One region of the Enterobacter sp. JBIWA008 genome, then DNA from elsewhere that is predicted to be linked to it. Evidence: predicted binding sites of a transcription regulator. Region 1 holds the regulator's gene; the other holds the start of a gene.
What was found. The regulator LexA, encoded in region 1, represses DNA repair genes until DNA is damaged. The targets are predictions, from matches to a motif close to TNCTGTATGTACATACAGNA.

Region 1 (3,891 bases):
AACTTCTGAATGCCGTTAAGCATGCGCAGTGGTGGGTTCTCTTCACCTTTTTCACGGCCCGGACGACGACCAAACATCACCGATACCGGCACCATCTGCACATCCAGATCGGGGTTGCTGCGATGCAGGTCGAGATAGTCATGGAACAGCTTGATGGACTCTTCTTTTGGCGTGTAGTAGGTAAACACGCGCGGTCCACCGTGAATGAACACGTAGCGCGGCAGCAGCGTACCGTCAACTTCAAGCGGTTCAAGCGGGTCCGGTAAGTCATGCGCCAGACACTGGGCGCGAAGCGTCAGTAAGTCTGCCTTCGAGTTATAAGGCAAAACGTACATAATAGGACGCGACGTATCGAGCCCCAACTCCAGCGCGGGTTCTGCTGGGATAGACTTGCTTTTTACCAGTATGCTTAATGGTAAATTAAGTAATTTGTAGTAAATTCGTGGCCAGCCGGACATAAACGATGTAAAGCCTCTGGTTAATAATGCAATTGCGGCGCAAGGATAACAGAAAGCGCGCAAAATTTCTGTTGTTACCCGTCATACTTCAGGCTGTAGCGAAACGCGCTACGGCTCCTGTTACTGACGCTCTTTTTTTAAAAAGGTTCTTTTAATGGCCAATAATACCACTGGGTTAACGCGTATCATCAAAGCCGCCGGCTATTCATGGAAAGGTTTCCGTGCTGCGTGGATCAACGAAGCCGCTTTTCGCCAGGAGGGCGTCGCCGCTATCATCGCGGTGATCATTGCCTGTTTCCTTGATGTTGATGCTATTACTCGCGTGCTTCTTATCGGTTCCGTGCTTCTGGTGATGATAGTGGAAATTCTTAATAGCGCTATTGAAGCCGTTGTTGATCGCATCGGTTCCGATTTCCATGAGCTTTCTGGCCGCGCAAAAGACATGGGCTCTGCTGCTGTGTTGCTGGCGATTATCACTGCCGTTATTACCTGGGTCACGCTGCTTTGGTCACATTTCCGATGAGCCTCGAGGAATAATTAAGTCCCTGGTTTTTTGTGCAGTTTTTGATTCCAAAATCGCCTTTGACTGTATATACTCACAGCATAACTGTATATACACCCAGGGGGCGGAATGAAAGCGTTAACGACCAGGCAGCAAGAGGTGTTTGATCTCATCCGGGATCATATCGGCCAGACGGGTATGCCACCCACGCGTGCGGAAATCGCTCAGCGTCTGGGCTTCCGTTCTCCGAATGCTGCCGAAGAACACCTGAAAGCGCTGGCGCGTAAGGGCGTGATTGAGATTGTTTCAGGCGCGTCACGTGGTATCCGCCTGCTGGTGGAAGAAGAGACGGGTATTCCGCTGGTGGGGCGTGTTGCTGCCGGTGAGCCTTTGCTGGCGCAGCAGCATATTGAAGGCCACTACCAGGTCGATCCGGCCATGTTCAAACCGAGCGCTGATTTCCTGCTGCGCGTTAGCGGCATGTCGATGAAAGACATCGGTATTCTTGACGGCGATCTGCTTGCGGTGCACAAAACGCAGGATGTGCGTAACGGTCAGGTGGTTGTCGCGCGCATTGATGATGAAGTCACCGTCAAGCGTCTGAAAAAACAGGGGAACACAGTTCAGCTACTGCCTGAAAACAACGAGTTCTCCCCGATTGTGGTCGATCTCCGCGAACAGAACTTCTCTATCGAAGGACTGGCGGTTGGGGTGATTCGCAACGGTGAATGGCTGTAACCTCTTCCTGACAGGCTATGGCGCCGCTGTAGCCTGCTTCATTCCCCACTCCCGGTATTTTTCATGTCACTGCTGACGGCATCCGATAAGGCATTGTGGCGTCTTGCTCTGCCGATGATTTTTTCCAATATTACCGTGCCCTTGCTGGGTCTGGTCGATACTGCCGTTATTGGTCATCTTGATTCGCCGGTTTATCTCGGCGGCGTGGCGATTGGCGCAACGGCAACCAGCTTCCTGTTTATGCTGCTGCTCTTTTTGCGTATGAGCACCACCGGGCTCACGGCACAGGCTTATGGTGCAAAAGATCCGCTGCGTCTGGCGCGGGCTCTGGTCCAGCCGCTGATCCTTGCGCTTGGCGCGGGGGCGTTAATCGTTATATTACGTGCGCCCCTGATCGACTTTGCACTCCATGTTGTTGGCGGCAGCGAGGCGGTACTGGCCCAGGCTCGACGTTTCCTTGAAATCCGCTGGCTCAGCGCGCCCGCCTCGCTGGCTAACCTGGTTCTGCTGGGGTGGCTACTGGGCGTTCAGTACGCCCGTGCGCCAGTGATTTTGCTGGTGGTGGGCAACCTTCTCAACATTGTGCTGGATGTCTGGCTGGTAATGGGACTGCATATGAATGTGCAGGGCGCGGCGCTGGCGACGGCGATTGCCGAGTACGGAACCTTTATTATTGGTCTTTGGATGGTCTGGCGCGTGCTGGCGATGCGCGGCATCTCCCTGGCGCTGCTCAAAACCGCATGGCGCGGCAATATCCGTAAGCTGCTGGCACTTAATCGTGACATCATGCTGCGCTCGCTGCTGCTTCAGCTCTGCTTCGGCGCGCTGACGGTTTTCGGGGCTCGACTGGGGCCAGAAATCGTTGCGGTCAACGCGGTATTGATGACGCTGCTGACCTTTACCGCCTACGCGCTGGACGGTTTTGCCTATGCGGTAGAAGCGCATTCCGGGCAGGCGTACGGTGCGCGCGAAAGCGGGCAGCTTCGGGACGTCTGGCGGGCAGCCTGCCGTCAGTCGGGACTGGTGGCGCTGGCGTTCGGCCTGGTTTACGCCTGCTTTGGTGAGCAGATCGTTTCATTACTTACGTCTATCCCTGCGCTGCGCGAGCTGGCGAGTCACTATCTCATCTGGCAAGTCATCTTACCGGTAGTCGGCGTCTGGTGTTATCTGCTGGACGGCATGTTTATTGGTGCGACGCGCGGAGCGGAAATGCGCAACAGCATGGCGGTCGCGGCGGTAGGGTTTGGCCTGACGCTGCTGACGCTTCCCTGGCTTGGAAATCACGGTTTGTGGCTGGCCCTGGCCGTTTTCCTCTCGCTGCGAGGGATATCGCTGGCTTTTATCTGGCACCGCCACTGGCAAAACGATACCTGGTTCCCTTCACGTCACGATATATCGTGACGGTTAAAGATTCCGAATATGAAATCAACTGCCAAATCCTTAACTACAATATTTATCACGTCCAGCAGAAAAGAACGTAACGGACGTTACGACCCGACGTTTAACTAAGAGGACACGATGATGAATAAAGACGAAATCGGCGGCAACTGGAAGCAGTTCAAAGGTAAAGCGAAAGAAAAGTGGGGTAAGCTGACAGATGACGATATGACCGTCATTGAAGGTAAACGCGATCAGCTTGTCGGTAAAATTCAGGAACGCTACGGCTACGCGAAAGATCAGGCGGAAAACGAAGTCAAAGACTGGGAAACCCGTAACGACTACCGCTGGTAACGCTGAATAACCCACAGGGCGGCTCTAAGCCGCCTTTTCTTTTGCCGTTAACGCGGCTTTTTCTTCACCAGAATTGAGTGGTCGTGCTGACATGCGTCCTGATGACGACAAGCTTCCACTTCCACGCAGGCAGAGCACAGCCCATGCGCTTCAATCACGTTATGACGCAGGGCAAAACCCATTTTCGCTGCCAGCGTATGCATAATATCTTCCACGCCTTCCGCAGCTTCTTCTTTCACCACGCCGCAGCGGTCACAGATAAACATCGCCGATGTGTGGGTGGGCTGATCAAACAGATGGCACAGCACATAGCTGTTGGTGGACTCAACTTTATGCACGAATCCTTGTTCCAGCAGGAAATCCAGCGCGCGATACACGGTTGGTGGCTTCGCCTGCGGCTCGCTTTCGCGGAGCAGGTCCAGCAGATCGTAAGCGCTGATGGCACCCTGCTGCAGGCTCATG
Region 2 (3,891 bases), 580 kb from region 1:
GGCGCTGGCTGTCCTGGGCGGTGATAGCTGCCAGACGTTTTTCCACCGCAGGGTTGTGCACGCGCGCCGAGTGACGACGCGCCTGGATCGGTGCGCTCCATTCGCTAATCGCCGCCGTGTCGCCGCTGTTCAGCGCATCGCGCAGCAGCGTCAGCTCTTCACATTTTTGCAGGGCGAAGGCAAACCAGTTTTTCACCTCGGCATCCAGGCGAGTCTCCACGCTAAGATCGATCGGGCTGTGCAGCAGGGAACAGGAAGAGGCCACCCACAGCTCACGTTTGCCGACGATGTCCTTAATCTGAGCATATTTCTCGGTCAGATCGGCGCGCCAGACGTTACGACCGTTAATCAGACCGGCGGAGAGCAGCCAGTCTGCGGGCAGGCGCTTGTGCAGCTCCGCCACATCATCTTTACCGTGTACACAGTCAACGTGCAGACCCTGCACCGGCAGCGCGGAAATGGTGCTCAGGTTAGGCGTCACGCCTTCAAAATAGGTCGTCAGCAGGAGTTTTACCTGACCAGTGAGCGCGTCATACGCCGGTTTGAAGGCATCGAGCCAGGCCTGGGGCAGTTCGAGCACCAGCGCTGGCTCGTCGATTTGCACCCACTGAATGCCGCGCTTGCCCAGCTCAATCAGCACCTGTTTATAGACCGGCAGAATATCCTTCAGCAGGCTGAGCCGGTCAAACGGCTCGCCTTTTACTTTGCCCAGCCACAGATAGGTTACCGGCCCAAGCAACACGGGTTTCACCTGGTGGCCCAGCGCCAGCGCTTCGTCCACCTCGTCCAGAAGCTGCGTCCAGGTCAGCCTGAACTGCTGGCCTTTGACGAACTCCGGCACCATATAGTGATAGTTGGTGTTAAACCACTTGGTCATTTCCGCCGCTGCCGCTGGCTCACCCGTTGGCGCACGGCCACGGCCTATGCGGAACAGAGTATCGATATCTACCGATCCATCTTTGTTCTGATGACGAGCCGGCACGTTGCCAAGCAGCAGGCTTGTCGTCAGAACATGGTCGTACCAGGCGAAATCGCCCACCGGCAGCAGGTCAATGCCCGCCTGTTTTTGCTGATCCCAGTGGCGGGCGCGCAGCTCGCGTCCTACCGCCAGCAGTTCTTCACGGGTGGCGTTACCCGCCCAGTAGCTTTCTTGCGCTTTTTTCAGCTCGCGACGCAGGCCAACGCGAGGGAAACCGAGAGTGTGATTGCGGATTGTCATGGTATACCCCTTGTAGAAATTCGTTATTTAGACGTCCAGATGTTTACACTTCTATAATTGGCAGGTACTGTATATTCCTCAAGCGCAAAATGTTCATGGCGAAGTGAAGGACTTTCATGATCGAGATTAAACACCTGAAAACGCTACAAGCGTTGCGGAACTGCGGTTCGCTCGCGGCGGCTGCGGCCACGCTGCACCAAACCCAGTCCGCCCTTTCTCACCAGTTCAGCGATCTGGAACAACGCCTCGGCTTCCGTCTTTTTGTGCGCAAGAGCCAGCCGCTACGCTTTACGCCGCAGGGTGAAATTCTTCTTCAGCTGGCGAATCAGGTGCTGCCGCAGATCGCCAGCGCGCTGCAGGCGTGTAACGAACCGCAGCAGACCAGGCTGCGTATCGCCATCGAGTGCCACAGCTGTATTCAGTGGCTTACCCCCGCGCTTGAGAACTTCCGCCAGAAGTGGCCGCAGGTAGAGATGGACTTCAAATCCGGCGTGACGTTCGACCCGCAGCCGTCGCTGCAGCAGGGCGAGCTGGATCTGGTCATGACCTCTGACATCCTGCCGCGCAGCGGCCTGCACTATTCGCCGATGTTTGATTATGAAGTACGCCTGGTGCTGGCGCCGGACCACCCGCTAGCCGCCAAAACGCGCATCACGCCGGAAGACCTGGCGACAGAAACGCTGCTGATTTATCCGGTCCAGCGCAGCCGCCTGGATATCTGGCGCCACTTCCTGCAGCCTGCGGGCATCAGCCCACAGCTGAAAAGCGTGGATAACACGCTGCTGCTGATTCAGATGGTGGCGGCCAGAATGGGTATCGCGGCGCTGCCGCACTGGGTGGTGGAGAGTTTTGAACGCCAGGGTCTGGTGGTGACCAAAACCCTGGGTGAAGGACTGTGGAGCCGGCTGTACGCCGCCGTGCGCGATGGCGAGCAGCGTCAGCCGATTACGGAGGCGTTTATTCGCTCAGCGCGGAACCACGCGTGCGACCATCTTCCGTTTGTGCGGAGCGCGGAGCGACCCATCGGCGATGGACCCACAGCGAAGCCAGGATCACCGCTCCCCCAATAAGGAAGCTCGGCCAGTGCGGCTGTTGCTGCCAGATAGCGAGGTTGACCAGCAGCCCTGCCGGGACATGCACGTTGTTCATGATCCCCAGCGTACCGGCGTCTACCTGCGTAGCGCCGTAGTTCCACATGAAGTATCCCAACCCTGACGCCACTACGCCCAGCCAGACCAGAACCCCCCACTGCGCGGTGGTGGTCGGCAGTTTTTGCGGGTTACCGAGCATAAACCACGCCGCCACCGCGACAATCGCGGCGCCCATATAGAACCACGCAAACGCGTTATGCTGCGGCATCGGACGGGTTTCCATCAGGCGTTTGTAGCCCACCATACCGATGGCAAAACTGATGTTGGCGAGCTGGACGAACATCAGCCCGGTCCAGAAGTGATCGCTGACTTTGTCATAGCGAATAATCGCCGCGCCGATCACCGCCAGCGCCGCGCTCAGCAGGTATCCCCAGCGCAGACGGCGTCTGCTGAGCAGGTCGTAAATCAGCGTAATATAGAGCGGCGTCAGAACGGTAAAGAGCAGGAATTCGGAGACGGACAGGTAGACGTAGGCCCGGAAGCTGAACAGATACATGATGCCGAGCTGCATCGCCCCCACCAGCATATAAAGCACAATCGTTTTCAGCGATTGCCCGCGCGTGCGTAGAAACGGCAGGAACACCAGCGCCGCCAGCCCCACGCGTATCAGCACCGAGAAGTAGCTGTCGACCGAACCGGCAAGGTATTCGCCAATCAGGCTAAAGGAGAAGGCCCACAGGATAGTGGTGATAATGAGTAGCGCCACAATGCTTGTCTCTCAGAAAGAAGGAGAGGCATTGTAGCGGACTATCAGGTTGACAACTGAGTCATAATTAGCCAGTCGTTGCATTATGAACATTATAGGGCTCTGTTTTTCCGGCGCAGACCCGCATCAGGTGTGATGCCGATCGGTCCATAGTATCAATTTAACACGGCCTGTGTGGATAACAGGCGTTATGGTAAATATGCTTGATTTTGTTATGACGGATCCGCTGGGACAGAGACCGATGCAAGCCTTTCTGCAATTGCTTGCTCTGTAGCTCCATCTGCGTCAAGGCACATGGAGTCAGTTATGAATCGAAGGTAATGTTGAATCTCAATGGCACTTTTCCCTTCCGCAATAAGTTCGCAGATTGGTTCTATATACGCGTCATATTCGTCATTAGCTTCTTCAAACTCACCGATCCCAATTGGGTCCCACTCATTTAATAGTATGGATTTAACGGCATCGTGCAGCATTTCATTGTTCATTATTTAGGTGCTCCTGGTATGACGGTAACAATGTTTCCTGTCTTTGAATTGACGATTACGCGGAGATTATTAATTGAGTCGTAGTACCCCGTTGTTCCCGCTTTTGTCGAAAACAGATCGCCTGTGCTAAGTGCATTTTCTATCGCTGAAGGCGGTACACCTCTTCCTTGCATGCGGTCAATCGCATGGGCTGAGTAGCTGAAATCACCAATAATAGTTGGGGGATTTGCTCCTATCGTATTCATAGGATTACCCATTCGACCTGTAGGTAAGTATGCACCAGAATCGCCTTTCGATATTTTTGTTAGTGCTTCCATCTCACTTAGGCTC

Region 2: a site for LexA is predicted at 1,285-1,304, ahead of metR (HTH-type transcriptional regulator MetR). Genes of this name have one in related genera too.

The regions. Positions count from the first base shown of each region.
Region 1 is NZ_CP074149.1:359,344-363,234, forward strand. Features, by position in the region: gene plsB (glycerol-3-phosphate 1-O-acyltransferase PlsB) at 1-458, opposite strand, end outside; gene KGP24_RS01700 (diacylglycerol kinase) at 613-981, shown strand; gene lexA (transcriptional repressor LexA) at 1,090-1,698, shown strand; gene dinF (MATE family efflux transporter DinF) at 1,762-3,099, shown strand; gene KGP24_RS01715 (CsbD family protein) at 3,220-3,429, shown strand; gene zur (zinc uptake transcriptional repressor Zur) at 3,477-3,891, opposite strand, start outside.
Region 2 is NZ_CP074149.1:4,595,652-4,599,542, forward strand. Features, by position in the region: gene metE (5-methyltetrahydropteroyltriglutamate--homocysteine S-methyltransferase) at 1-1,219, opposite strand, end outside; gene metR (HTH-type transcriptional regulator MetR) at 1,336-2,289, shown strand; gene KGP24_RS22305 (carboxylate/amino acid/amine transporter) at 2,177-3,076, opposite strand; gene KGP24_RS22310 (hypothetical protein) at 3,289-3,561, opposite strand; gene KGP24_RS22315 (DUF4258 domain-containing protein) at 3,561-3,891, opposite strand, start outside.